4 regions of the Antrihabitans spumae genome follow, and region 1 is predicted to be linked to each of the others. Evidence: riboswitches for the same ligand, from Rfam matches in the RefSeq annotation. Region 1 holds a riboswitch; each other region holds the start of a gene.
What was found. A riboswitch is a leader RNA that binds a small molecule or an ion and turns the genes downstream of it on or off. The one in region 1 is predicted to bind S-adenosylmethionine.
Positions count from the first base shown of each region.

Region 2: another riboswitch for S-adenosylmethionine. It lies ahead of ACHIRB_RS02155 (rhodanese-like domain-containing protein); the one in region 1 lies ahead of metH (methionine synthase).
Region 3: another riboswitch for S-adenosylmethionine. It lies ahead of ACHIRB_RS22650 (aminotransferase class V-fold PLP-dependent enzyme); the one in region 1 lies ahead of metH (methionine synthase).
Region 4: another riboswitch for S-adenosylmethionine. It lies ahead of ACHIRB_RS16390 (bifunctional o-acetylhomoserine/o-acetylserine sulfhydrylase); the one in region 1 lies ahead of metH (methionine synthase).

Region 1 is NZ_JBIMSN010000016.1:50,722-57,954, reverse strand. It holds gene ACHIRB_RS03645 (AMP-binding protein) at 1-2,375, opposite strand, end outside; gene ACHIRB_RS03640 (MFS transporter) at 2,421-3,548, opposite strand; gene ACHIRB_RS03635 (PAC2 family protein) at 3,569-4,462, opposite strand; SAM riboswitch class IV at 4,548-4,663, shown strand; gene metH (methionine synthase) at 4,768-7,233, shown strand, end outside.
Region 2 is NZ_JBIMSN010000008.1:64,538-71,770, reverse strand. It holds gene ACHIRB_RS02170 (HAD-IIA family hydrolase) at 1-527, shown strand, start outside; gene ACHIRB_RS02165 (transglutaminase-like domain-containing protein) at 575-1,378, shown strand; gene ACHIRB_RS02160 (O-succinylhomoserine sulfhydrylase) at 1,397-2,632, opposite strand; gene ACHIRB_RS02155 (rhodanese-like domain-containing protein) at 2,629-3,048, opposite strand; SAM riboswitch class IV at 3,101-3,216, opposite strand; gene ACHIRB_RS02150 (Rv0361 family membrane protein) at 3,285-3,782, opposite strand; gene ACHIRB_RS02145 (FAD-dependent oxidoreductase) at 4,006-5,397, shown strand; gene ACHIRB_RS02140 (amidohydrolase family protein) at 5,492-6,271, shown strand; gene ACHIRB_RS02135 (DUF456 domain-containing protein) at 6,280-6,762, opposite strand; gene ACHIRB_RS02130 (CaiB/BaiF CoA transferase family protein) at 7,034-7,233, shown strand, end outside.
Region 3 is NZ_JBIMSN010000106.1:113,736-120,968, reverse strand. It holds gene ACHIRB_RS22665 (carotenoid oxygenase family protein) at 1-397, shown strand, start outside; gene ACHIRB_RS22660 (LysE family translocator) at 449-1,066, opposite strand; gene ACHIRB_RS22655 (aminoglycoside phosphotransferase family protein) at 1,114-2,028, opposite strand; SAM riboswitch class IV at 2,151-2,268, shown strand; gene ACHIRB_RS22650 (aminotransferase class V-fold PLP-dependent enzyme) at 2,317-3,651, shown strand; gene ACHIRB_RS22645 (putative leader peptide) at 3,629-3,757, shown strand; gene ACHIRB_RS22640 (hypothetical protein) at 3,840-4,409, shown strand; gene ACHIRB_RS22635 (flavin reductase family protein) at 4,461-4,928, opposite strand; gene ACHIRB_RS22630 (putative leader peptide) at 5,083-5,151, opposite strand; gene ACHIRB_RS22625 (YbaK/EbsC family protein) at 5,216-5,689, opposite strand; gene ACHIRB_RS22620 (2-oxo-4-hydroxy-4-carboxy-5-ureidoimidazoline decarboxylase) at 5,700-6,020, opposite strand; gene ACHIRB_RS22615 (crotonase/enoyl-CoA hydratase family protein) at 6,169-6,990, shown strand; gene ACHIRB_RS22610 (MarR family winged helix-turn-helix transcriptional regulator) at 7,070-7,233, shown strand, end outside.
Region 4 is NZ_JBIMSN010000062.1:230,819-238,051, forward strand. It holds gene ACHIRB_RS16370 (pentapeptide repeat-containing protein) at 1-337, shown strand, start outside; gene ACHIRB_RS16375 (bifunctional methylenetetrahydrofolate dehydrogenase/methenyltetrahydrofolate cyclohydrolase) at 375-1,214, shown strand; gene ACHIRB_RS16380 (DUF3017 domain-containing protein) at 1,279-1,524, shown strand; gene metX (homoserine O-acetyltransferase MetX) at 1,535-2,674, opposite strand; gene ACHIRB_RS16390 (bifunctional o-acetylhomoserine/o-acetylserine sulfhydrylase) at 2,671-3,966, opposite strand; SAM riboswitch class IV at 4,048-4,157, opposite strand; gene ACHIRB_RS16395 (NADP-dependent isocitrate dehydrogenase) at 4,370-5,593, shown strand; gene ACHIRB_RS16400 (MFS transporter) at 5,671-6,885, shown strand; gene ACHIRB_RS16405 (alpha/beta fold hydrolase) at 6,890-7,233, opposite strand, start outside.

The DNA.
Region 1 (7,233 bases):
TGCCAGTGCGTCAGATAGATGTAGAGCGAACTGCTGGCGAGCACGCTTGCGACCGGCGTAGCGAAGCTGGGTATCCGGACCGTCGGCGCCCAGATCAGCAACATGAGCCCGGCCACGACGAGCCCTTCGCGAAGCAGGCTGTCGAAATAGCCGTGAATGGACACGACGAGCGCAACCGCGACGACGAGTTGGTGCCTCCGGGTCCGCGCCTTTGCTGCCGCCCAACCGAGTGCGAAGAACCAGAAGGCGTACCAGCTGTACTTGCCCTCCGAACCCGGTTCGAGCCCGGCAGCGTCGTAGCGGATGGCCAAGCCGACCGCGAGTAGCGCCAACGCGAAAACGAACGGCTGTCGGCGTTCGAGGCGGTCGATCACCGGTATCGCCAGCAGTGCCGCGAGTGCGAGCAGGAAGTAGACGAGTACTTCGATGAACCACAGATGGCCCTGCGTCGGGCCGTCGGGTCCAAGAATCTTGTTGAGCAGGAACAGGTTTGTCACCGTGTAGTCGTCGGAGAAGCTCAACGTCAACGCGATCCACGCCACGGCGGGTATCGCGATGCCGGCCACCGTTGTCAGGAGGTGGCGCAGCCGCTGCGTACGGGGCTTGTCCGTGAGGACGAATCTCGCAAAGTTGTACCCGGCGACGCCGAGCAAAATATGCGCGCCGCCCCACAGGTGATACAGCCCGGCGTGCGATCCGACGACGAGCACGATCGCGACAGCTCGCAGCATGACGCTGGTCTCGACGGACCGCCCGGCAATCCACCGTCTCGGCCCACGAACCCGGAGGTCGCGGATCGGCGTCGTGTGCCAATCGGGCGGGAGGTGGCCGAGTTTGCGTTCCAACCGCACCGACATCGCGACGTAGGACAGCGAATCCCCGCCGAGTTCGACGAATGTCGACTGGGGGCCGATGTCGGCGACATCGAGTCGCAGCACCTGCGCGAACAGTTCGCGAAGCTCGCTTCCGGTCCGTGCGGTACTTGTGGCCTCGGCGCGGCCCAGTGTGCGGATCTCGGGATAGTCCGGCTTGCCGGAATGCAGGCGCGGCAGTTCGGCGACTCGGCAGGCGCGGACTGCAGCCGCAGGTAGACCCGACGCGGCAGCCGCGATCGCACGGACCTTCGCCGGTGCAAGCGCGCCTTCGAAAGCAACGACAAGTTCATCGTCGCCGTCGATACACGAGGCCGTAATTCCTGCAGTGTCGAGTGCGGCTTCGACGCGAGGCAGGTCGATCCGGAGGCCGAAGAGTTTGACGAAGCGTGCGGACCTGCCGAGTATTTCGTACAGGCCGTCAGCGCCGCGTTTGGCGATATCGCCGGTACGAAGCTCGTCGACCGTTGCTCCGGCGGCGAGATCTGCCGCCGATTCGGCGTAGCCCATCATCACGTTCGGGCCCGAGTAGACGAGTTCGCCCGCGTCGGGATCGATTTCGTCCCCGCTGCGGTCGATGCGAAAAGACCCACCGGGTATCGCGACACCGATCGCGTTCGGATGCGACCGTGCCAGGTGCGGTGGGAGATACGCCATCCGAGCGGTCGCTTCCGTTGCGCCGTACATGACGAACAGATCCCAGCCGTCGCGTTCGCCGAGTGCGGCGTACCGTGCGACCCGGTCGGGAGCGAGCCGACCGCCTGCCTGGGTGAGGTAGCGCAGATGCGGCAGGTGCATGTGCTCGAATCCGATTTTGTCGAGCAGATCGAACGTATAGGGGACGCCGGCAAACGTTGTCGCCCGATGCCGACCGAAAAGGTCCCAGAACTCGGCATCGACGACAGACGCGTCCGTCAGCACGATTCCGGCACCCCGAAGCAGGTGACTGTGCAGGACCGACAAGCCGTAGCAATAGTTCATCGGAAGGCTGGTCATCGCTCGGTCGGTGTGGCGGATGTCGAGGTAGGTTGCAATCGATTCGGCGTTCGATCGCAGGTTCGCGCGTGAGAGGCGAACCAGCTTCGGCGAACCAGTCGAACCCGACGTGCTGAGCAGCAGTGCCAGATCGGGATGCAGCGTGTGCCTGGACACCGACCGTCGTTCGTCGAAATGCCAACTGCCGCTGCGCTGTTCGATCACGATGTCGGGATCGTAGGTATCGACGAGGGACGTCGCGTCGTACTGCGGATCGCCCGGCACGAGTAACACCGGCTGACGGGCGGCGAGCGCTCCGAGGTATGCGACGACCGCCTCGATGTCGTTGCGACCCGCGATCAGCACCAACCGCCGTTCGGTCCCGAAGCGTGCGGCGGCATCGTGCACGAGCGCGGCGAGGCGGCGGTAGGACACCTCGTCGGTGCCCGACACGATTGCTGTGCGCTCACCATGGCGCGCCAGCTCGTCGACGAGTCGCGTCGTCGCACGTTCGGTTGATGGCGCCACCACCGGATCATAGTTGGCAAGGCTTACCTCGCACACCGAGCGATGTCAGACCGGTTCGGTCTCGGCCCGCGGACGCGGCATCAGCACCGGTGCCACCAGTGCGAGCAGCACCGCGGGAATCACGAACGCAGTGGTCGGGTGCACACCGTAGAGCGGTGTGAGCAGCACCGGCGCGAGCGCCTGCCCCGAGAAGCGCAACGACTGCACAACCGAGAGCGCGCCGCCCTGATTCGGTCCGCGCAGGCCGAGTACCGCTGCATTGACGCCGACGAGGATGCCCTGACCCGCAACGCCTGCGGCGGCCCACGCGGCAGCGGCGACGACGAGCAGTCCGGCGGTCCCCGCGAGCGTGACGAGAACGGCACCGCAGGTGGCGCCGATCAGTACCGACCGGCGCGCACCGATCCTGTCGATCGCATTTCCGACGGGCCGGGCGGCGATGATTCCTGCGATTCCGAAGCCGGTGAGCAGCAGGCCACGCTGCGTGGGGCCGAGGCCGAACGCATCCTCGGCGCGGAAGGCGACCAGAAAGTTCAGACCGCCGAGTGCGCCCCATCCGAGGAACGCGACCAGTCCGATGCGTACGACATCCGGCCGTAAAGCTTGGCGCAGCTTCACTTCGCGTCCCGACACCTGTGCGCCGGTGGGCAATCCGACGATTCCCAATATCGCTGCGACCACAGCAACGGCGACGAACGCGAGCCGCCAATTCACCTCTGCCGCAAGCCCGCCCACCAGCGGCGCCGTCGTCTGGCCTGCTGCCTGCAGTGCCGAGAACGTGCCGAGCGCACGACCGAGCCGCGCCTTGGGAGTTATCGACGCAAGCGATGCCAACAGCAGGGGAGTGGTGAAGGCATTCGCGCACCCCTGAATTGCTCTCGGTACCAACAGAAACGACAGACTCGGTGCGACGACGCAGGCCAGCGACGCGACGACGTACACGGCGTAAGCGATTCGGACAGTGCGGAATTGACCCCAGCGTGCACCGAGTGTGCCGGAGACCAACATCAAGATTGCGAAGGGGAACAGGTACGCCGCGAGCGTCGATGCTGCTGCGGGAGAGCTGACGCCGAGGTCGTTGCCCATCTCCGGGAGCATCGCCGTGACGACTCCGCCACCGAACGGTCCGAGAAACCCACCCGCGTAGAGGGCGAGCGTGCGGAGGCGACTCACGCTGTGGTCCTCACCCGTGGTTACAGTCCGAAGCTGCCAGGCCCGCGCCGGCGAAGGTACTTTTCGAATTCGGCTGCGAGCGCATCGCCGTCGATCTTGGAGATGGCGTCGGAGATGTCGATCTCGGCGTCGCCACGTTCTTCCAGCGAGCGGACGTACTCGGCGATTTCTTCGTCCTCGGCCGTCATCTCCGTGACCGCCTCTTCCCAATCCTCGGCCTGGGTCGGTAGTTCACCGAGCGGAACCTCGACGTCGAGCACGTCCTCGACCCGCTGCAGCAAGGCGATCGTCGCCTTCGGATTGGGCGGCTGCGACACGTAATGCGGAACGGCCGCCCAGAACGACACCGCGGGAACACCCGCCTTGACGCAGTGGTCCTGCAGCACGCCGGTGATGCCGGTCGGGCCCTCGTACCTGGTCTGTTCGAGTTTGAACTGCTCGGCGGCCTCTTTGCTGTAGGCCGAACCGGTGACCGGAACCGGGCGGGTGTGCGGGGTATCGGCGAGCAGCGCGCCGAGGATCACGACGGTGCTGACGCCGAGTTGCTCGACGAATTCGAGCAGATCGTCGCAGAAACTGCGCCAGCGCATGTTGGGCTCGATACCGCGAAGCAGCACAACATCGCGTTCGCTACCGGGAGGCGAACACACCGACAGCATGGTCGACGGCCACTGGATCTCCCGGGTGACGCCGTCGATCTGCTTCACCGTCGGTCGATTTACCTGGTAGTCGTAATAATCCTCGGAATCGAGCTCTGCCAGCGGCTCGGCATCCCAGATCAGTTCGAGATGCTCGACTGCACCGCTTGCCGCATCACCGGCGTCGTTCCAGCCTTCGAACGCCGCGACGAGGATCGGATCGCGCAGCGTAGGCAGATCGAGGTCGGCTACGACCGGGAACTCTTCGGAACTCACCGACACAGCCTACGACCAGGGCGGGTCCGCCTCTTCACATAGCGCCGTTTGACAACGAAAGCCATCCCCTGCCAGCCTTGACGTTGGTCATGAGTACCAGCGCACAGCCCCGGCTCGCTGGTCGGCAACCCTCCGCCACGGTGGGGTGCTCCGGGTGACGACCAGGCCGCACGTCCGATTCGGGTGCGGCAAGCGTGGATAGACGAGGGGATGTGCCGATGGTTGCCGCTGCACCGCGTAGTTCTGGCCGTGAGCCGGATACGTCTGAAGATCACACTGTTGAGGCCCCCACTATTCTGGAGCGCATGTCTTTGCCACTGCACTCTGCACTGCTCGATGCGCTCGATCAGCGTGTTGTCATCGGCGACGGTGCGATGGGCACGATGTTGCAGGCTGCCGACCTCACCCTCGACGATTTTCTCGGGCTGGAGGGCTGCAACGAAATTCTCAACGACACGCGCCCCGATGTGCTCAAAGACATTCACCGCGCGTATTTCGAAGCGGGCGCCGACGCAGTCGAGACGAACACCTTCGGCTGCAACCTGCCGAACCTTGCCGATTACGACATCTCCGATCGCATTCGTGAGCTGTCCGAGAAGGGCACTCAGCTAGCGCGCGACGTTGCCGACGAGATGGGTCCAGGTCGCGACAGGATGCCACGTTTCGTCCTCGGTTCGATGGGCCCCGGCACCAAGCTGCCCACCCTCGGACACGCCCCGTACGCCGTGTTGCGCGACGCCTACACGGAGTCCGCGCTCGGCATGATCGACGGTGGTGCCGACGCCATCCTGATCGAGACGTGTCAGGACCTGCTGCAGGTCAAGGCCGCGATCATCGGCAGCCAGAACGCGATGGCAAAGCTCGGCAGGCGGCTGCCGATCATCACCCACGTCACTGTGGAAACAACCGGAACCATGCTGGTCGGCAGCGAGATCGGCGCCGCGCTGACGGCTATCGAGCCGCTCGGCGTCGACCTGATCGGGCTCAACTGCGCAACGGGACCCGACGAGATGAGCGAGCACCTCCGCCATCTTTCGAAGTACTCGAAGCTGCCGGTGTCGGTGATGCCGAACGCAGGTCTGCCAGTCCTCGGTGCCAACGGCGCGGAATACCCGCTGTCACCGGAAGAGCTGGCAATCGCACTGAGTGGTTTCGTACGCGAATACGGTCTGGCGTTGGTCGGCGGCTGTTGCGGCACAACGCCAGAGCACATTCGTCAGGTTGCGGCGGCCGTGCGCGATGTCGAGCGGGGCACGCGTAAGCACATCAGCGAGCCTGGCGTTTCTTCGCTCTACACGGCAGTGCCTTTCGAGCAGGATGCCAGCATCCTGATGATCGGCGAACGTACGAACTCCAACGGCTCCAAGGCTTTTCGTGAGGCGATGCTTGCCGAGGACTACGAGAAGTGCCTCGATATCGCGAAGGATCAGACGCGCGACGGCGCGCACATGCTCGACCTCAACGTCGACTACGTTGGCCGTGACGGTGCCGCGGACATGTCTGCTCTCGCAAGCAGATTGGCGACCGCGTCGACGTTGCCGATCATGCTCGACTCCACCGAACCCGCTGTGCTGAAGGCTGGTCTAGAACACCTCGGCGGGCGTTGCGCGGTCAACTCCGTCAACTACGAGGACGGCGACGGACCCGATTCGCGCTTCCAGCAGATCATGTCGCTCGTGAAGGAACACGGTGCGGCGGTCGTCGCGTTGACGATCGACGAAGAGGGTCAGGCGCGTACCGCCGAGTGGAAGGTCCGGATCGCCGAGCGGCTGATCGCGGACATCACCGGCAACTGGGGATTGTCGGAGAGCGACATCATCATCGACGCTCTCACGTTCCCGATCTCGACGGGCCAGGAGGAGGTCCGGCGCGACGGCATCGAGACGATCGAGGCCATCCGCGAGATCAAGCGGCTGCATCCGGAGATCCACACGACACTCGGGCTTTCCAACATCTCGTTCGGCCTCAATCCCGCTGCGCGGCAGGTGCTCAACTCCGTGTTCCTGAACGAGTGCATCGAGGCCGGTCTCGACACCGCGATCGTGCATGCGTCGAAGATCCTGCCGATGGCGCGGATCCCCGAGGAACAGCGGCAGACCGCACTCGACCTCGTTTACGACCGTCGCCGCGACGACTACGACCCGCTGCAGACGTTGATGGCGCTGTTCGAAGGCGTCTCGGCGGCCGATGCCCGTGAGTCGAGAGCCGAGGAGTTGGCCAAGCTGCCGCTGTTCGAGCGGCTGGAACGCCGGATCGTCGACGGTGACCGAAACGGTCTCGACGTCGATCTCGACGAGGCGATGCTCACCAAGAAGCCCCTCGAAATCATCAACGAGACGTTGCTGTCCGGGATGAAGACGGTCGGCGAACTGTTCGGCTCCGGTCAGATGCAGTTGCCTTTCGTGCTGCAGTCTGCCGAAGTGATGAAGGCTGCTGTCGCCTATCTGGAACCTCACATGGAGGCGACCGACGACGACGGCAAGGGCCGCATGGTGATCGCGACCGTCAAGGGCGACGTCCACGACATCGGTAAGAACCTGGTCGACATCATCCTGTCGAACAACGGCTACGAGGTCGTCAACCTCGGTATCAAACAACCGATTGCGTCGATCCTCGATGCCGCGATCGACAAGAAGGCCGACGTCATCGGTATGTCCGGCCTGCTCGTGAAGTCGACAGTCGTGATGAAGGAGAACCTGCTCGAACTGAACGCCAAGGGTGTTGCGGGGCAGTTCCCCGTCATGCTCGGTGGCGCGGCGCTCACACGGTCC
Region 2 (7,233 bases), on a different contig from region 1:
GCGCGTACGTCGTCGGCGAATCCGGTTTGACCACGGCACTGCACGACATCGGCTACGTCCTCACCGATACCGACCCCGACTACGTCGTCCTCGGCGAAACGCGCACCTACTCCTTCGAGGCCATCACCAAGGCGATTCGCCTCGTCGAGAACGGCGCGCGGTTCATCGCGACCAATCCGGACGCAACGGGTCCGTCTCGTGAAGGTTCACTGCCCGCAACGGGATCGGTCGCTGCCCTCATCACGCGGGCCACCGGCCGCGAACCGTACTACGTCGGCAAACCGAACCCGCTGATGATGCGCTCGGCGCTGCGCGCGATCGGCGCACATTCCGAGCACACGTTGATGATCGGCGACCGGATGGACACCGACGTCGTCTCCGGGCTGGAGGCGGGACTGCGGACGATTCTCGTGCTCACCGGAATCTCGACCCGGCAGAGTGTCGAGTCGTTTCCCTATCGTCCGACGCTCGTTCTCGACTCGGTCGCCGACCTCATCGGACGAACGCGAAATCCGTTCGAAAGCTGATCGCACCCAGCGCGGGGAGCCCCGACCGCTACTGGCACGATCGAGGAGTGAAGCGCGACGTATCTGCCCATCTCGATGTCGATATCAGAGCTGCGACAACCCTCGAATTCCAAATTGCCGTTGCGAAGCTGCCAGGCATCGAGGTGACCGAGTCGTTGTCGTTCACTCACGACGGCAACCCGGTGGAGGCTGCGGAGATAATCGGCTTGCACGGCACCAGGATTCACAAATTCGAGGTCGGCGAAGGCAATCTCGTTGCGAGCTATCACGCGAGCGTCACCGGTCGCGCCGAACCCGACGAGGCGACCGACTACGACCTCTCGGTCTATCTACGGCCGAGCCGCTACGCCGAGGCCGACAAGTTCTTCGGTTTCGCCGCAAAGGAATTCGGCCAGTACCGCGACTCCGAAACACTGCTCGCGCAGATATCGGGGTGGGTGCGATCCCGGATGTTCTACGTGCCCGGCAGCAGCGATCCGATCGACGGCGCGGCAGACACTCTGCTGTCCGGCGCCGGGGTGTGCCGCGACTACGCACATCTGGTCGTTGCGTTTCTTCGTGCGATGAATGTGCCTGCCAGGGTGGTCGCGGTGTACGCGCCCGGCTGTGTCCCCATGGACTTCCATGCGGTCGCGGAGGCGTACGTCGACGGCGTGTGGCGCGTCGTCGATGCGACCGGTCTGGCACCACGGTCGACGCTGGTACGCATTGCTACGGGCCGCGATTCGGCCGATACGGCGTTTCTCGACAACCACAGCGGCGACATCTGGCTCAACCACGTCTGGGTCACGGTCGTCGTCGAGGGGATGCTGCCGATCGACGACATCACCGAGTTGGTGTCCCTCGGCTAGCTAGGCCAGCTAGCCGTGTTAGCTCAGGGCTTGATCGAGATCGCCGAGCAGGTCTTCGATGTCTTCGAGGCCGACCGAGATCCGGACCACCGAATCGGTGATGCCGATCGCCGCGCGGCCTTCGGGTCCCATTGCTCGGTGCGTCGTCGTCGCCGGATGTGTGATCAGCGATTTCGCGTCGCCGAGGTTGTTGGAGATGTCGACGATGCGAAGGGCGTCGAGCACTTCGAATGCACGCTTCTTGCCCATACCGTCGGGTGCGTCGAGTTCGAACGTGACGACCGTTCCGCCGCCGCTCATCTGGGTCCGGGCAAGCGCATATTGTGGATGCGATTCCAGGTACGGATATTTCACCCAACGGATCGCGTTGTGGCCTTCGAGGAACTTCGCGATGGTCAGCGCGGATTCGGTGGAGTGCCGAACGCGCAGCGGCATCGTCTCCAGTCCCTTGAGCAGGGTCCAAGCGTTGAAGGGGCTCAGCGCCGGACCGGTATGCCGCATAAGGGTTTTGACGGGTCCGTCGATGTAGTCCTGCGAACCGAGGATCGCGCCGCCGAGCACTCTGCCCTGACCGTCGATGTGCTTGGTGCCCGAGTACACAACGACGTCGGCGCCGAGTTCGAAGCTGCGCTGCAGCAGCGGCGTCGCAAAAACGTTGTCCAGCACAACTTTTGCGCCCGCTGCATGCGCGAGCTCGACGACCCGCGGAACGTCGACGAGTGACTGCATCGGGTTGGACGGCGTTTCGAAGAACACAGCCGCCGTCGGTACCGACAGTGCCTGCTCCCACTGGTCGAGGTCGTCACCGTCGACGAAGACGGTCTCGACACCCCAGCGCGGCAGGATTTCGTTGCAGACGACGAAACACGAGCCGAACAGACTGCGCGCTGCGACCAGACGATCGCCTGCGCCGAGCAGTGCACCGAGTGCGGTGAACACGGCAGCCATGCCACTCGCGGTGGCGAAACATGCCTCTGCACCGTCGATGAGCCGCATACGTTCTTCGAACATCGCAACCGTCGGGTTGCCGTAGCGCGAGTAGACGAAATGATCGACTTCGCCGGTGAACGCGGCTTCGGCAGCTCCAGCGCTCTCGTAGACGAAGCCGGACGTCAGATACAGGGCCTCGGCGTTCTCTTCGAAACCCGAACGCATCAGTCCGCCACGGACGCCGATGGTCGCGGGACCGACTCCCGCCGGGAGTGGCTTCTCGAACGCTCCACCGGTCGGGCGGCTGATCTTGCCGTCACTCATGACTGCGTCCAGGGCAACCCGATGGCACGCCAACCGATCGCGCCGCGGTGGCCGTCTGCGTCGATCGGGCCTTCGAAACCTTCGAGAATGTTGTAGGACGGGCCGATCCCTGCCGCGGTGGCTGCCTTTGCCGCGCCGACCGATCGTTGACCCGAACGGCAGAGAAACACGACCGGCCGTTCGACTCCGGGTGTGAGACCTGCCTCTTTCAGCTGGTCGACGAAGTTGTCGTTGCGTGCGCCGCCCGGGTAGCCGACCCATTCGACCAGCAACGACTTGCGGCCGATCGAGGTGGTGTCGGCGACGCCGACGAACTTCCATTCGGCCTCGGTGCGGACGTCGACGAGCACCGCGTCGGGGTGCTCGGTCAACAGATCCCACGCCTGCTGCGGAGTGATATCGCCTGCATAGCTCACGTCATGCGCCTTTCACAATGCCCTGGACTCGCCGGCACTGCACTGGCCTTGGAGTCCGCGCTTGCCGCGTCCGGAATTGAAGCACGGCCAGGTCGTCACCCGGAGCACCCCACCGCGGAGGAGGGTTGCCGACCAGCTAGCCGGGGCTGTTCGCTGGTACTCATGACCTCAGCAGAGGATCGCTCGCTACCCGTGCTTCTGTCAACTTCTGCGTATGCAATCGCGAGTAATTGCGATCAGTTGCACACCAGCCAGCCGCCATCGCTGCGGACGAAGTTCCATTCCGCGACCGGCAGGTCCTTCTCGTCGGCAGCGACGGTGACGTCGGCCTTTGCGCGGTCGCCGTCGACTTTCACGTTCTCGACCTTGCTGTAGGTGATCTTGTCGCCACCGGGCTTCACGACGAAGGCATTGTCGTCGAAACCGGGACAGACAGCACCCTTCAACTGCGCATCCTCACCGTTGCGAGCCTTGATGTAGGCAATGGTCGCCTGGTCGACGCGCTGCGCTTCGGAGACGTTCTCCTCGGCAGGTGACACGATGCCGCCGATGACGATGGCCGCGATGATCGCCGCTACGACCGCGACGGCAGCGATGAACGGGACGGGGGTGCGCTCCCACTTGGACTCGGTGTCGGCGCCCTCGACGACCGCATTCGTGTCTGCGGAATCCGCGGCGACCTGCTGCGCTGCCTCGTCGCCCCTGTTGTTGCGCTTCTTCTTCTTGGCGGTCACGAGGGAATCCTCCACGGGCGCCGCGTGTGGGGCAAACGCGCACCCTGCAAGTCGGCGTGCGGGGTGACGATAGACTTCAACGGCTGAGCCTGCCGCGCACATCTCCCGAGCGGATCGGTTCGGCCGTTGCTTTGGCAGATTAGAGATTTGGCTAATTAGGCTTAGCTAAGTTTAAGCTCGCGTCAGCGAACGTCCATTTCGTCGAAAAGGTGCACGGTAGAAGATGACAGACCAGTCTCGAGCGGCTCAGTCGCCCGCCCAGTCCCGTCCGCTTCGCGTGGCCATCATCGGCGCAGGTCCGGCAGGTATCTACGCCGCTGACGCGCTGATGAAATCCGACGCCGAGGTCAGCATCGACCTCTTCGAACGTATGCCTGCACCGTTCGGCCTCATCCGCTACGGCGTCGCACCCGATCACCCGCGCATCAAGGGCATCATCACCGCACTGCACAAGGTGCTCGACAAAGAGCACGTTCGGCTGCTCGGCAACATCGACTACGGCACCGACATCGATTTGACGACGCTGCAGCGTTTTTATGACGCCGTGATCTTCTCCACCGGCGCCAACGCCGACCGCGCACTCGAAATCCCCGGCGTCGATCTCGAAGGCTCCTACGGCGCCGCCGACTTCGTTTCCTGGTACGACGGGCACCCCGATGTGCCCCGCAACTGGCCGCTCGAGGCCGAGAAGGTCGCTGTTCTCGGTGTCGGCAATGTCGCTCTCGACGTCGCCCGTGTGCTCGCCAAGACCGGCGACGAGCTGCTGCCGACCGAAATCCCCGCCAACGTCTACGAAGGCCTCAAAGCGAACAAGGCCGTCGAAGTGCATGTGTTCGGTCGCCGCGGACCCGCGCAGGCCAAGTTCACGCCGCTCGAACTGCGCGAACTCGATCATTCCCCGACGATCGAAGTGATCGTCGACCCCGAGGACATCGACTACGACGCAGGTTCGGAAGCGGCTCGCCGCAACTCCAAGATCGTCGACATGGTCGCAAACACCATCCAGGACTGGGCGATCCGCGACGTCGGCAACCGCCCCCACAAACTGTTCCTGCACTTCTTCGAATCGCCGACCGAAATCCTCGGCAAGGACGGCAAGGTCGTCGGACTGCGGACCGAACGCACCGAACTCGACGGCACCGGCAACGTCCGCGGCACCGGCAAGTTCAAGGAATGGGAGATCGGCGCCGTCTACCGCGCTGTCGGGTACCTGTCGCAGAACGTCTCGGACCTGCCTTTCGACGATCAAGCCGGGACCGTGCCGAACGAAGCGGGCCGGGTGCTGGACGACGAAGGCAACCACGTCGCCGCGACCTATGTCACCGGCTGGATCAAGCGTGGCCCGGTCGGACTCATCGGCCACACCAAGGGCGATGCGAACGAGACTGTGGCATGCCTGCTCGATGACAGCGAAAGCTTCACCGGCGCAACGGAACCCGAGGAAAGCTCGATCATCGAATTCCTGGAGAGCAAGTCCATTCCGTTCACGACGTGGCAGGGCTGGTACCGCCTGGACGCCCACGAACGTTCCCTCGGTGAGCCGGAGGGCCGCGAACGTATCAAGGTCGTCGAGCGCGAAGACATGCTCCGCGCCAGCGAGCCGCACAAGGCCTAGTAGCGAGCAGCCTGATCCCCCACCTGCCTCGTCCGGGCGTGAAATACGCCGCATCTTGGCTTGCCCGCTTGGCTTGTGGGGCATGCTTAGAGCTGTGTTCGACGCCCATCTTCACATCATCGACCCGCGGTTTCCGCTGGTCGGAAACAACGGCTATCTTCCGGAACACTTCACGATCGCCCAGTACCGCGAGCGGATGAGCGGTTTCGGCGTCGAAGGCGGTGCCGTCGTCAGCGGGTCGTGGCAGGAAACCGACCAGACCTACCTGGTGGCAGCTCTTGCCGAGCTCGGCGACAGCTGGGTCGGGGTGACACAACTAGACCCCGATGCGACCGACGACGACATCGTCGAACTCGATCGGGCAGGGGTACGTGCGATCCGTTTCAACCTCAAGCGCGGAGCCATCGATATCGCCGGGTTGACCCTGCAGGCCTTGCGCGCCCACGAGATTGCCGGGTGGCACGCCGAGCTCTATGTCGACGGCTCGCTACTGCCGTCGCTGGAACCCGTGTTGGCGAAGCTGCCCGCCGCAAGCGTCGATCATATGGGCATGTCCACCGACGGGCTGCCGTACCTGCTGAATCTCGTCGACCGCGGGGTCAAGGTGAAGGCAACCGGCTTCGGTCGGGTCGACATGGACATCCTCGACACGTTGCGGCAGATACATGCGGTGAGTCCCGAAGCATTGATGTTCGGGTCGGACCTACCGGGGACGCGTGCGCAACGTGCGTTCGATGCCTCGGATATCGATGTGATCGCCGACGCCGTCGGCGACGACCTTGCCGCGGTGCTCGATACCAATGCACGCCGGTTCTACCGGGTGCCACCGAAACGTGCTGTCCAGCAGAGCGAATCGTCGGTAGCACTGGGCTGAGGCGCGCATCACGTCGCGATTGCGGCTACCAACCAGATGCCGCTCGCGAGCAGCGCACCGAGCAGTTCGATCAGCATCGAAAGGCCGACCGCCTTGGTGGCGTGCCACGTCGCGGGCCACGCCTGGTCGTGACGCGAAAGCCGCTGCAGCTCGGACAGATACGTGCCGAGGATGAAGCCGATGAACAGGCCGATCACCGGGACGACGAAGAACCCGACGATGCCGAACAGCGCACCGATCACGAGGGACCGCTTCGGCACCCCGGCGTCGCGCATCTTCTTTCCTGGCCAGGTGTACTTGACTACACCCGAGATGACAAGCAGCACAGTGCAAATCGCGAAAACGGCCCAGCTGCTCACACCGCCCTCGACGATCGCCCAGACCAGGATCGCACCGAATACCAGCACAACGCCGGGCAAAATCGGGACCACGACGCCGATGAGACCGACGAGGATCACCAGGCCGACGAGGAGCTCACCCCAGCCGCTCATGCGGCTGCCGCGATCCGAGCGGCAGGTACGAGATTGATCATGGGCCAAACCCTATCCGGGCAAACCACCCATCGCGCGGTGCGCCCGCGCGGGCGAAGTCGCCAACGCTATTGACCCGCGGCCAACGGCACCCGCTCGTGCGTGAAGAACGCCGATTCGTACACTGTCGAATCGTAAGCATGTCGAATCGGAAGCTTGTCGAATCGGAAGCTTGTCGAATCGGAAGCTTGTCGAATCGAGACCCAGCTCCAACCCGGAACGAGGATGCAGAGTGACCACAGCGAAACAAGGCCCGCTAGCCGGAGTACGCGTCGTCGAATTGGCCGGCATCGGACCCGGCCCGCACGCGGCATTGCTGCTCGCCGACCTCGGTGCGGATGTGGTCAGAGTCCAGCGAGCTGGGCAACTACCCGGCGGGATGGATCGCGCACAGCTACGTAACCGGACGGTCGTCGAAGCCAATTTGAAGGA
Region 3 (7,233 bases), on a different contig from region 1:
GTTGAGTGAGTTCCCGATGCTGAACCCCGACTACATCGGTCGGCCGCATCGCTACACCTATGCCACGACCGGCGTTCCGGGGTTCTTCCTGTTCGACGGGCTGCTCAAACACGACGGCACGACGGGAAATGAGGAGCACTACTCGTTCGGAGACGGCGTCTTCGGCAGTGAAACCGCGATGGCGCCCCGAATCGGGTCCACGGCTGAGGATGACGGCTACTTGATCACGCTCACTACCGACGTCGGCAACGATCGTTCCGAGTGTCTGATCTTCTCGGCGGCCGACATCACACTCGGACCGATCGCGCGGCTACGGTTGCCCGAGCGCATTTCCAGTGGCACCCACAGCACCTGGGCCTCCGGTGACAGTTTGCCGAATTGGCCTTCGGCCTCGTGAGTCCTTTCGGTGGGCCCGCCCGCCGAAAAGACTCACGAGCGGCGGAGCCGCCTAGGCCGACGCGAGGGTTCCGATGCCGAGGGCCGCAAGCATTCCCGCGCTCACGCGGGCCAGCCACTGAGTAACTTTGGGCCGCTTCAAGACGACGACCGCGCGTGACGCCGCGAAGGCAAGCGCCGCCATGACTGTTCCGGCCACCGTGGCCTCGATTACGCCTAGCGTCAAGGTGTTTCCGAATGTCACGTCGGTGACGAACTGCGGAACCACAGCAAGGTAGAACAGGCCGACTTTGGGGTTGAAGACGGTCGAAAGGAAGCCTGCGGCGGCCGCCGACTTCATCGACGCCGCGACCGCAGTCAACGGTTCGCCGGACTTGGCGGCATTGCGTCGATGCTCCAACAGAGCGTGCACACCCAGGTAGACGAGATAGATACCGCCCACGATCTTGAGTGTCCGATACGCCACGGACGACTGCTCGAGCAACGCGGCAAGGCCAGCAGCGACAACGATTGCCCAGGCGATCCCGCCGAACGCGGACCCGACCGCTGCAGCCAGGCCCGGTCGCACTCCCGCGATGCTGTAGCGAACGACCAAGAACATGTCCGGTCCGGGCGTTACTGCCAGCAGCACGCACAGGCCGGCGAAGCTGAGGAGCAGGGTGATCGTCACCCAGCGATGAGAACGCACTGGTAGGCGGTTTGGCAAACCATTTGAGCTCAGGGGGCGAGTTGCTCGGCGACCGCTATCAGTTCGGGGCTGTCGAGCGACTCCTGGACACACCGCGCGAACAGCCAGAGTCGGAGCCGGTCGCGGTCCAGATCGAGTAGCGCGGCCATCCGTCCGACGAAGGATTCAGGATCGGCGGTGAGCCGGTCGGAGGCGTCGAGCAGGTACTGAATCGGGTCGTAGGCAGGGTCGCCGAGGTAAGGCTTCGGGTCGATCGCGAGCCACGGTTCGCGTGCAGCGGCGAGGACGTTCTCGGCATGTAGGTCGGTGCACAGCAGTACGTGCCGATCTGCGGTCGAAGGCAGTGTTCTGAGCAACTCGATTCCCGCCGCTGTGATGCCTGGGTCGAGTTCATAGCTGGGTGCGTCCTGCAATTTCAGGTCGAACTCGTCGGCCCACAGATCGCACATACTGCTCAGTGGACGGAACGGATGTGGTGCCGCGGGTTCGATCCAGAGGCGTTGCAGGAGTTCGGCTATCACTTCGTCTCGCTGCAGCGGTGGCAGTGCGGCAGACAATGCGGTCCCGGGATCGCATTCCTCGATCAGTAGCGCGCAACTGTCTGTGGTTGTCACCGAATCGACCAGTCGCACAGCGCCGTTGCCGTTCCACACTCGGAGTGCGTCGGCGTCGTGCAGTGCCTCTTCGTGCCGCCACCCTACTTTGAGTACGAGGTGGTCCCCATTGTCGTTGCGCGCCTTCGCAACCCAGGATGCGACCCCGCCAGGTTGGAACGGGCGACCGACTGTGAGGGACCAACGCGCGGACAACTCGTCGATGATGCCGGGCAGGTGCTCGATCCAGGTCCGTCGCCCGACCGTGGCGAATCCGCGGGCGATCAGGTCGTCGTCGTCGTCGTCCTGCACCGACTCGAGCAGCAGGGATGGCAACTCTAATTCGCTCACGTCGCTTCAACGTACAGGGCCTCCGGCCTCGTGCGTCCTTTCGGCGGGCCCGACCTCCGAAAGGACTCACGACTCGGCGCCCCGGTTGACAAATTCGCGAGAGTTCTGCCAATCTTGGCGCAGGTCATGAGTACCAGCGTTTAGCCCCGGCTTGCTGGTCGGCAACCCTCCTCCGCGGTGGGGTGCTCCGGGTGACGACCTGGCTGACGTCCAAATACCTGGGCGCGGCAAGCGCGGACTCCGAGGTTTACAACCACCGACGGGTCCCTGGGACGATGGGATTTCGTGATGACTGCTGTATTGACCGCCGCTGTTGCCTGTGCGCCGCTGGCCCGAGTTTCAGGCTGTGACCTGCAGGTTCCGCTCGTGCAGGGTGGCGAATGCACGTACGCAAACCTCGACTACGCGGCGAGTGCGCCTGCCTTGGCTGCAGTGACCGACTGCGTTGCCGACGTGCTGCCGTACTACGCAAGTGTCCACCGTGGTGCCGGCTATGCGTCTCGCGTGTCGACCGACTGCTACGAAGGGGCCCGCGAATCCGTCGCCCGTTTTGTCGGCGCCGCCGACGACCAGGTCGTCGTCTTTACCAGGAACACCACAGACTCGTTGAACCTCCTTGCCTCCTGTGTCCCGGGCGACACCGTTGTGCTCGATATCGAGCATCACGCAAATCTGTTGCCCTGGAACAAGAACGGGCGTCGAGTGGTGACTGCCGCCGCGACGATCGACGAGACCGTCCGCCGTGTGATCGCAGAATTGTGCAGCCGTCCCGCTGCGCTCCTTGCCGTAACCGGTGCCTCCAACGTGACAGGCGAAGTACTGCCTATCGCGCGGCTTGCCGAGATCGCACACAGTTGTGGCGCAAGGATTCTCGTCGACGCTGCGCAGTTGGCGCCGCACCGTCGCATCGACCTCGCGAGCAGTGGCGTCGACTATCTCGCCTTTTCGGGACACAAGCTGTACGCGCCGTTCGGCGCGGGAGTCCTTGTCGGACGCCGTGATTGGCTCGATGCTGCCGAACCGTACCTCGCCGGTGGGGGAGCGGTCCGCGAAGTCGGCCTCACCAGCACGGAGTGGGCACCTGCTCCGCAGCGTCACGAGGCAGGCAGTCCGAACGTCATCGGTGCGGCGGCGCTGGCGGCAGCCTGCGAGCACCTGTGCACCCTCGATTGGGACGTCGTTGCCGATCACGAGCGCGACCTGTCCGATCGGCTTCGACGCGGCCTGGAACGACTGAACGGCATCAAGATTCTGCAGATCTGGGACGACACTGCCGATGCCGTCGGCATCGTGACCTTCACGGTCGACGGCTACGACCCGAGTTACGTTGCTGCCTATCTGTCTGCGGAGCACGGCATCGGCGTACGTGACGGACGATTCTGTGCGCACCCGCTCCTCGCGCGACTCGGAGTTCCCGCGGCGGTCAGGGCGAGCGTCGGACTCGGCACCTCGAGCTCTGACGTCGAACGCCTGGTGAACGCCGTAACCACACTGTGCGAAACCGGCGCGACCTGGCATTACGAAGAGATCGACGGCCGTTGGGATCCGAGCCCAGACACGAGATCCTTTCCGCGTCCCCAGTTTCGATCACCGCGAGGAGATGGCTCGCCTGCCTGCAAGTAGCGCGAGTACGCTCGCACTTATGGCATGGGAATCGAAGGGACGTCGGCTGGGACTCGTCCAGCGTCGACATGTCGATCTGTGCCGCACCGCGTCCGGCACCTGTTGAGGTCGAAGCTTTCGAACTGTTTCACATTCGAATCCGTTTCGCCCTTCAGCCCGTCACGCACGCATTTCGAGGGAATGTACCCATGTCATCGTCGGTTGTCCTTGCTCCAACCCGTCCGTTTCGTGTTGCGCTCGAACTGAGAAGTCGCCCAGCGCATGCTGATTACTGGATCGAACTGACCAACCCGCACGGATCGTCTGGGCCGCTGGATCTCGTTGCGGTCCCCCCGACCGTCGTTCGCATCACCGCGACCGACCTTCGTGAGGCGCAGCGGATTCGGCAAGGCATTCGTGCCGACCTCATCGGCAGCGGCCGGGACCCTGAATCGGTCACGGTGTTACTCGACATCGAAACCATCGTTGCCGCAACCGCTGCGGTCGCGCGGGGTCGGCTCGCCGAGGTCGAGTCCGATCCGCTGACCCGTCGTCGGAACGACTCGATCTCCTACATCGGGACGCCGTCCGGCTTGGTCGGATTGATCGCTGACATCCGGACCGCCGAGGTCGCCGACGGTGTCACAATCCGCCCGCTCGAATTGCCTGGCTCGTTGGATTTGATTGTGCAGCAGGTGGTTCCGGGCCTTGGACAGCGTGGCGTTGCAGTCGGTGCCGATGTGAACTCGGATGTGCTCAGGGCGCTTCGCGCCTCGTGAGTCCTTTTGGAGGGCCCAACCTCCGAAAGGACTCACGAGCGGCGGAGCCGCCTAGCCGTCGAGTGGAGTCGGCCGGTAGTAGCGACCGTTGTGATAGAGCAACGGCGCCGCTGCCGGCTCGTCGCCAGTCTCGTCGTGGACGCGTGTGACCAACCCGATGACCAGGGTGTGATCGCCGATCGGAATCAGCTGATCGACAACGACCCGCAACCACAGCGGTGTGCCGTGTAGCACCGGCTCGTGTGTGTCCAGCTTCGTCCACAGCGACCGGTCGGCGAAGCGCTGATCCGCCGACCTCGCAAAGCGTTGCGCCAGATGTTGCTGATGTTCGCCGAGGAAGTGGATCACCAGTGAGTCCGCTGCATGTAGTGCTCGAATGCTCGACGACGTGTGCGCGATATTGAACGAGACGAGCGGCGGATCGAGTGAGATCGACGCGAAAGATGTTGCGGTGAAGCCGACAGGGCCTGCCTCGGAATCGAGCGTGATGATGGTGACGCCGGCAGGAAAGTGCCGCATCGCCGATCGATACTGATCGCTGGTGATGCCACTGGCGTCGTCGGGGACAGAGAATTCGGTCACGTCGTGAGAATGTGCTTGCTCGGACACAGCAGTAACTCCGGACCGCCCGGCGTGGGCGCGAGATGTGATATTCGGTCGTGAGTAGATACGACTACGAACAGATACTCGTTGAAGTACGGCACAAGTCTACGTGCAGTCGCCGCCAGACCCTTGTCGCCATGATCCGTCGAGATTATCAGCAGGTCGCAGGGGCGAAACGGGTTACGAAACCCTCGAGCGAAAGGCTAGTCGACGTCTATCGCCAACCCTGCCGTGACTCGTAGCAACTCGGCGAACGACGAACGGAACAACGTGTTCGGATGCCCACCCGCAGCCCATAGTTCGGGGAACTTGGCCAGCGCATTGTCGAGGTAGGTCGGCAGATTCGTCGGATGCCCGACAGGGGCCACCCCGCCGATCGGCTGACCGGTCGCATGTTTGACGACGTCGGCCGAAGCCCGCGTCAACTCGCCTTCGAGGCGCTCACCCGTGTTCTTCAGGTTCACGTTGTGAGCGCCCGAGACGAGTATCAGGATGGGATCGTCGTCGAGGAGAAACACCAGCGACTTGGCGATCGCGCCGACGTCGATACCAAGTGCGGTCGCTGCTTGAGCAGCTGTTCGTGTTTCTTCCTCGCGCGTGACGATGACGCCGTGGTGCCCACGCGAGATCAGAATATCGGCGACGTGTGAAGCATTCGGGTGCAGCAGCTTCCGCATGTCCTCAAGACTAATATTCCGGATAGCCGCCGACGGGTCCAAGCATGCGAGAGATTCGTGCACGAGTGACCCGAGAGAGTTCTTCGACGGAGTTGTCGGAGGTTTCGCAGTGGACACAGGACTCGAAAACGCGATCCAGATCAGCCTGAGAAAACGCGAGTAGTTCGATGTCGCACTTCGTGAGCAAGTCGTCGTGAGTGTCGTACGGCCTCGCGTCGGCCACCTTGCGCGCCCAGGTGACGCAACAGCAGCATTCGAACAACGCGTGGATCGCGCGTTCGCGCGGTATCGCGTTGAATCGGTCAAGGCCGAGACCTTGGTGCATCAACATCCCGGAACCTTTCGGAGGCGAGGTCATTTTCGCTGGCGAAATTTGATCATCCGCGTCCTCTCGTCGGTTTTTCTACACTTGAGTACCCAATTGACAGAGTCTTAACGCGGCGTAACAGTGTGACGTCGCACTCGCTAGGCTGACCGGCATGACTGACTGGAAGGCTTTCACCGTCGAGATCACCGACAATGTCGCTCAGGTGACGTTGACGGGGCCGGGTAAAGGCAACGCGATGGGCCCCGATTTCTGGGCTGAACTCCCGCAGATTTTCGGCCAATTGGATGCAGATCCGCAGGTCCGAGCGGTTGTGCTGGCCGCATCGGGGAAGCACTTCTCGTTCGGGCTCGACCTTCCCGCCATGTCGCCGCTGTTCGGTCCGCTGCTCGCCGACCGTGCACTCGCCGCGCCGCGCACCGACTTCCACAATCACCTCAAAGGCCTGCAAGCCTCGGTGACAGCAGTTGCCGATTGCCGCAAGCCGGTCATCGCCGCTGTTCAGGGCTGGTGCATCGGCGGCGGTGTCGACCTGATCGCTGCGGTCGACATTCGCTATGCCAGTGCCGACGCGAAGTTCAGCATCCGTGAGGCGAAGGTCGCGATCGTCGCCGACATCGGTTCGCTGAACCGGCTACCGGCGATCATCGGTGACGGTCACCTGCGCGAACTGGCGTTCACCGGCAAGGACATCGACGCAGCGCGCGCCGAGAAGATCGGACTCGTCAACGACGTCTACGACGACGCCGAGGCCGCGTTGGCCGCCGCGCACGCGACGGCTCGCGAGATCGCCGCGAATCCGCCGCTGGTCGTGCACGGCATCAAGGATGTTCTCGCCCAGGAAAGGGTCGATGTCGTCGCGGCAGGACTGCGATATGTCGCCGCCTGGAACGCGGCTTTCCTGCCGTCGGAAGACCTGACCGAGGCGATCACGGCCATCGCGCAGAAGCGCGAAGCGAACTTCAAGGGTCGGTAAAGCTCGGTAAATATGTTGCCCCACCTGCGATAACCGCTACATACTTGCTTTGTACAACTAGTTGAGAGTTGCAAGCAAGATGACTGACGATAGTGGGCAGGGTGAGCTTGTCGACGCGATCGGTAGCGAACTGATCCGTCTGCAACGCATCAGGGATCGAACGGTTGCGCAGATCGCGGCGCTGTCGAAAGGCGAGATCGATCCGGCAGCGTTCACCTGTCTGTTCCGCCTCATCGCGGACGG
Region 4 (7,233 bases), on a different contig from region 1:
GGGATCGGTGTTCGAGCGGTGTCGAATGCGGCCCATCGTGCTGGAGGAGGTCGACTTCTCGCTGGCGTCGCTCGGTGGCGCAGATCTGCGGAAAGTGGACCTGAGCGATTGCCGGTTTCGCGAGGCGAGCCTGGTGCAGGCGGACTTTCGCGGCGCATCGCTGCACTCGGTCGATCTGACGGGTGCCCGCACGATCGGCCTGAAGTTGGACAACGCCGATCTGCGGGGCGCTCGGATGGATGCACAACTGTGGATGTCGGCCAAGGTCGACGGTGCACGAATCGAACTGACCCAAGCGGTCGCCTACGCGCGCGCGAACGGCCTGATCGTCGAGTAGCGCGGGATCGCGCACTCGCGTCTGAAACAATGGAGTTGTGATTCTCCTTGACGGCAAAGCGACCCGTGACGAAATCTTCGAGGACCTGACCAAACGAGTTGCATTGCTGCGGGAGCGTGGAATCACGCCCGGCCTCGGCACGGTGCTGGTCGGCGACGATCCTGGCTCGGCAACGTACGTCCGTCTCAAGCACAGCGACTGCGCGAAGGTCGGCATCAATTCGATCCGCCGCGACCTGCCTGCCGATGTGAGCCAGGCGCAACTCGACGACACCATCGACGAACTGAACGCCGATCCCGCCTGCACGGGCTACATCGTCCAGGTCCCGCTGCCGAAGCACCTCGACGAGAACGCCGCGCTGGAACGGATCGATCCCGACAAGGACGCCGACGGTCTGCATCCGGTCAACCTCGGCCGTCTGGTGCTCGGCAAGGAGTCGGCGTTGCCGTGCACGCCGCGGGGCATAGTCCACCTCCTGCGGCGCTACGACGTGCCGATCGCCGGTGCGAACGTCGTCATTGTCGGCCGCGGCATCACCGTCGGCCGACCGCTTGGCCTCATGCTGACCAGACGGTCTGAGAATGCCACAGTGACGCTGTGCCACACCGGAACTCGTGATCTCGCCGCCGAAGTGCGTCGTGCCGACATCGTGGTTGCGGCAGCGGGCGTACCGGGATTGATCACCAAGGACATGGTCCGGCCGGGCGCTGCGGTCATCGACGTCGGCGCGACCCGTGGTCCCGATGGACGTGTTGGCGATCTCGCGGTCGACGTCGCCGATGTTGCAGGCTTCCTCTCACCGAACCCGGGTGGTGTCGGACCGCTCACTCGCGCATTCCTGCTGTCCAATGTCGTCGAACGGGCCGAACAGGAATGACGAGCAAGTGACGAGCCGGACCGGCCGCAGTCGCATCGTGCTGTACGTCCGCTGCCACCTCCCGATGGTGGTGGTCGTCGCGGTCGTCGCACTTGCCGTCGTGTTCATCCTGTCCGAACGGTGGCGTCGCGGAGCATTGGTGTTCGGCTCGGCGACCCTGCTCGGCGCGGCGTTTCGGCTGTGTCTACCGACCGATCGCGTCGGGCTGCTCGCAGTCAGGGGTCGATGGTTCGATGTCGGCGCGATGACAGCGGTTGGCGCGGCAATCGTTCTGCTTGCTGCATCGATCGATCCGCTCGGCACGGGTTAGCGGCAAAGATCTAACCCCGTCGCGCGAGTTCCATCGTCTCGTCCAGCAGTGTTGCGACCGCTGTCGCTTCGGTGAGGAAGCCGTCGTGACCGTCCTTCGAATGCACGATCTCCAGCCCACGACAACCCGGTAGGAGGTCTGCGAGTTCCTGCTGGGTCCGCAGCGGGTACAGGCGATCGGAGTCGACACCGCCGACCACACACGGCACCTGCGTTGCACGAAGCGCGGCTTCGACGCCACCTCGGTTGCGACCGACGTCGTGGCGGTTCATCGCCTCGGTCAGCAGGACGTAGGTTGCGGGATCGAAGCGCGCGATCAGCTTCTCGGCCTGGTGCTCGAGGTAGCTTTCGACCGCGTAACGCCCACCCTCCCAGGGGTTTTCGTCCTCCTGCGAGAAGTTCTCGAAACGATGGTCGAGTTCGAACTCGGTCCGGTAGGTCAGATGTGCGATCCGGCGGGCGATGCCGATGCCCGTCGTCGGAGTGCGGCCGGTGCCGTGATAGTCGCCGCCCTGCCAGTCCGGGTCGGCCTGAATCGCGGCGATCTGGGTCGTCTGTGTGCCGATCTGGTCGGCTGTCGCGCGAGCCCCGACGGCGAGCACAAGTGCGGAGGACACGCGATCGGGCGCACCGACCATCCACTCCAACACACGCATGCCGCCCATGGATCCGCCGACGACCGATGCGAGCCGCTCGACACCGAAGGCATCGGCAAGAGCGATTTCGGCCGACACCTGGTCGCGGATCGAGATTTCGGGGAAACGGGAACCCCAGACCTTGCCGTCCGGTGCGATCGAACCGGGGCCCGTGGTGCCGCGGCAGCCGCCGAGCACGTTGGTTGCCACGACGCACCATTCGTCGGTGTCGATCGGTGCGCCCGGCCCGACCATGCCGTTCCACCAACCGGGTGAAGGATGCTCGGAGTTCGCGGGACCGGTGATGTGCGAATCGCCGGTCAGCGCGTGCTCGACGAGCACGATGTTGTCCTTGTTCGGAGACAGCGCGCCCCAGCGTTGGACCGCGAGGGTGACCTCGGGAATCACTGCGCCGCTTTCGAGTACGACCTCGCCGATCGACACGCTGCCGAGCCGCCCGTCCGGAGGCGGCAGAACCGCCTCCGGACGTGCTGCTCGAGATTTACTCACTGTCAAGATGCTGCCGCCGTCAGCCCAACCTCGAGGTCGGCAAGAATGTCGGCGATACCTTCGATGCCGACTGCCAGACGGACGAGACCGGGGGTGACACCCGATGCGAGCTGTTCCTCGGGAGTCAGCTGCGAGTGGGTCGTCGAAGCCGGGTGGATCACCAGTGAACGCACGTCACCGATGTTAGCGACATGGCTGTGCAGCGTCAGCGCGTTGACGAAGCGCTTGCCTGCGTCGACGCCACCGGCCACCTCGAACGCCACGATCGCGCCTGCGCCCTTCGGCGCGAGCTTCTGTCCGAGCTCGTACCAAGGCGACGACGGCAGGCCTGCGTAGGCAACGGACGTCACCTCAGGACGGGCTTCGAGCCACTCGGCGACCGCCTTGGCGTTCTGGACGTGACGCTCGACCCGCAGGCTCAAGGTCTCGATACCTTGGCTGATCAGGAAGGCGTTGAACGGCGATATTGCCGCACCGAGGTCGCGGAGCAACTGGACACGGGCCTTCAAGGAAAAGGCCGGCGCGCCGAGATCGGCGAACACGACACCGTGGTAGCTGGGATCGGGTGTCGTGAATCCGGGGAAGCGACCCTGAGTCCAGTCGAACGTGCCACCGTCGACGATCACGCCGGCAATGGCGGAACCGTGTCCGCCGAGGTACTTCGTCGCGGAGTGCACGACGATGTCGGCGCCGTGCTTCAGCGGCTGGATCAGGTACGGCGTCGCGACGGTGTTGTCGACGATGAGCGGGATACCCGACTCGTGCGCGACGGCCGAGACACCGGGGATGTCGAAGATATCGTTCTTCGGGTTCGAGATCGTCTCACCGAAGAAGGCTTTTGTGTTCGGGCGGATTGCGGCGCGCCACTGCTCGAGGTCGTCCGGATCTTCGACGAACGACACCTCGATGCCGAGCTTGGGCAGCGAGTAGTGGAAGAGGTTGTAGGTGCCGCCGTAGAGGCGAGGGCTCGACACGATGTGGTCGCCGGCGCCTGCGATGTTCAGAATCGAGTAGGTCTCGGCGGCCTGACCCGATGCGACGAGCAGAGCTGCGACGCCGCCTTCGAGTGCCGCGACGCGCTGTTCGACGGCATCCTGAGTCGGGTTCATGATGCGGGTGTAGATGTTGCCAGGCTCGGCAAGTCCGAACAGGGCTGCGGCGTGGTCGGTGTTGTTGAACGTGTAGGACGTGGTCTGGTAGATCGGCAGTGCGCGCGCGTTGGTCGTGCCGTCGGGGACCTGGCCGACGTGAACTTGCTTGGTCTCGAAAGACCATTCGGGCGCAACGGATTCAGTCATGGAAACTCCAGAGAAAGGTAATGGGAATGCGGGGCGGGGGATGGGGTCTATCCGCTACAGCAACACATTTTGAAACCTCCTACGGCGCGCTTGCTCTCGACTGTCGAGGGCCTTGTCATCACCCGGGGCACCCCGCCGCGAAGGAGGGTTGCCGACCAGCGAGCCGGGGCTTGTCGCTGATGCTCGTGACCTGGCGAACATCGTATATGTCCGCTCCGAATAATCGAACTACCGGGGTTGGCAGATTGTGTTCCGACACGGACGACCGTCATGTTTAGCATTGATAGGCACGCTGACAGGCGCAGCCGTATACGTTGACTGTTGATGCCGCAAGCGCGCCCACAAGGTGCGTTCGCGGCCGCAGCACCGAGGGAAGACCTTCTCAGGAGGACGCGAAACACCCATGTCGAAGATCAAGGTAGAAGGCACCGTCGTCGAGCTCGACGGCGACGAGATGACGCGGATCATCTGGAAGTTCATCAAAGAAAAGCTGATCCATCCTTATCTCGACGTGAACCTGGAGTACTACGACCTCGGCATCGAATATCGGGACGAGACCGACGATCAGGTGACGGTCGACGCCGCCAACGCCATCAAGAAGCACGGTGTCGGCGTCAAGTGCGCGACCATCACGCCGGACGAAGATCGCGTCGAGGAATTCGGCCTCAAGAAGATGTGGCGTTCGCCCAACGGCACGATTCGAAATATACTGGGCGGCACGATCTTTCGTGCGCCGATCATCATCTCCAACGTGCCGCGGTTGGTCCCTGGCTGGACCAAGCCGATCATCATCGGCCGCCACGCGTTCGGCGATCAATACCGCGCGACCGACTTCAAGGTCCCCGGGCCGGGCACCGTCACCATCACCTACACACCCGACAACGGCGACGAACCGATCCAGCACGAGTTGGTGCACTTCACAGAGGAAAGCCTCGGCGGAGTCGTGCAGGGGCAGTACAACTTCAATCAGTCGATCATCGACTTCGCGCGGGCCTCGCTGAATTACGGCCTGCAGCAGAACTATCCGGTGTATTTGTCCACGAAGAACACGATCCTCAAGGCGTACGACGGCCAGTTCAAGGACACGTTCCAGGACATCTACGAAAAAGAGTTCAAGGCCGAGTTCGACGCCGCCGGATTGACTTACGAACACCGCCTCATCGACGACATGGTCGCGTCGTCGATGAAGTGGGAGGGCGGCTACGTCTGGGCTTGCAAGAACTACGACGGCGACGTGCAGTCCGATACGGTCGCCCAGGGCTTCGGCTCCCTCGGCCTGATGACCTCGGTGCTGCTTACGCCGGACGGCAAGACCTGCGAGGCCGAAGCGGCGCACGGTACGGTCACGCGGCACTATCGGCAGCATCAGGCCGGTAAGCCGACATCGACGAATCCGATTGCATCGATCTTCGCGTGGACCCGTGGACTGGAGCACCGGGGCAAACTAGACAGCACTCCCGACGTGATCGGCTTCGCGCAGGCGCTGGAAGACGTTGTCATCACGACCGTCGAGGGCGGTCAGATGACGAAGGACCTCGCACTGCTGGTCGGCGGCGATCAGGGTTATCTGACGACCGAGGAGTTCCTCGGCGCACTCGACGAGAACCTGCAGAAGGCATTGCGCTGATAGCCGCCTGTTGTCAGTGACCGACTTCACCGCCGCATCGGGATGATTTCCGCTCCTCGAGGCGGTTGTACGCAAGCGTGCCTACTACAACCGCGCCACGTGCTGAGCTGGCCAGCACCGACTCGGCCAACTCCGGAACCCGCCGCTGGGCGATGCTCGCCCTCGCGATGGGTGGTTTCGGTATCGGCACCACCGAATTCGTGGCGATGGGCCTACTTCCCGACATCGCGTCGGGCATCGGCGTATCCGAGCCGACCGCGGGCCATGTCATTTCCGCCTACGCGCTTGGCGTCGTCGTCGGAGCCCCGCTGCTTGCAGCCGCCACGGCACGCCTCCCGCGAAAGCTGGTCCTCATCGGCTTGATGGTCGCCTTCACCATCGGCAATGCCGCCACCGTGTTCGCGCCGAGCTACGAGTGGCTCATGGTCTCGCGCTTCGTCGCAGGCTTGCCACACGGTGCGTATTTCGGTGTCGCGTCCCTTGCCGCCGCGTCACTCGTTCCCGCTGGACAGCGAGCCAAAGCCGTTGCCACGGTGATGCTCGGCCTCAGCGTCGCGAACGTCGTCGGGGTCCCGGCCGCCGCTGCCCTTGGTCAACATTTCGGCTGGCGCAGCGCCTTTACGATCGTCACCGTCATCGGCGTTGCCACGGTCGCCGCGCTCGTGCGTTGGGTGCCGGACCTGCACGGCGTCGCCATAACGAATCCGATCACCGAACTCGGTGCACTGCGCCGCTCCCAGGTGTGGTTGACCCTTGCGGTCGGCACTGTCGGCTTCGGCGGCATGTTCGCCGTGTACACCTACGTCAGCACCACGCTGACCGACGTGGCCGGGTTGCCGATCGCCTGGGTTCCGGTCGTTCTGATGGTCTACGGCGTCGGGATGGTCGTCGGCAACATCGTCGGCGGCATCCTCGCCGATAGGGCGTTGATTCCCAGCCTCTTCGCGCTGCTGGCAACGATGGCCGTCGTGCTCGCGTTGTTCGTCGCTGCTGCGCACAACCCGTATACCGCAGTTGTCGGCGTGTTCGCCATCGGCGCGGCGGGAGCCGCTTTGGTCCCCGGGCTGCAAACCCGGCTGATGGACGTGGCGGCAGATGCGCAGTCGTTGGCCGCCGCGCTCAACCATGCGGCGCTCAACATCGCCAACGCAGCGGGTGCGTGGCTCGGCGGCATTGTCATCGCCGCAGGTCTCGGCTACACCGCGCCGGCAGCCGTCGGAGCGATGCTTGCCATCGCCGGATTGTTCGTACTCGGGATCTCGGTTCTTGCACAGCGCCGGACCGCCGACTGACCCGCTATACCGCTCGCAGGTGCGGCCGATAGGACGCGACGTGTTCGGAGATCAGCGCGGCCACCTTCTCCGGTGCCTCCAGCTGAGGGCAGTGGCCGACGCCTTCCATCGTGACTCGGTCGGCGACCGCCGGAAGCTCGTCGATGAACATGCTCCCGTAGCGGCGCATGGGGATGATGCGGTCGTATTCGCACAGCAGCAGCCGAGTCGGCACCTTGACATCGGCAAGGCCGGTGACTCCGCCACCCTTGAGTCCGGACCACAGCACGGGCAGGAATGCTCTGCAGTTCGACGCGGCGAGAATCATCGCCTCGGCGTCCTGTGGCTCGACGGCCTTCGCATCTTTGC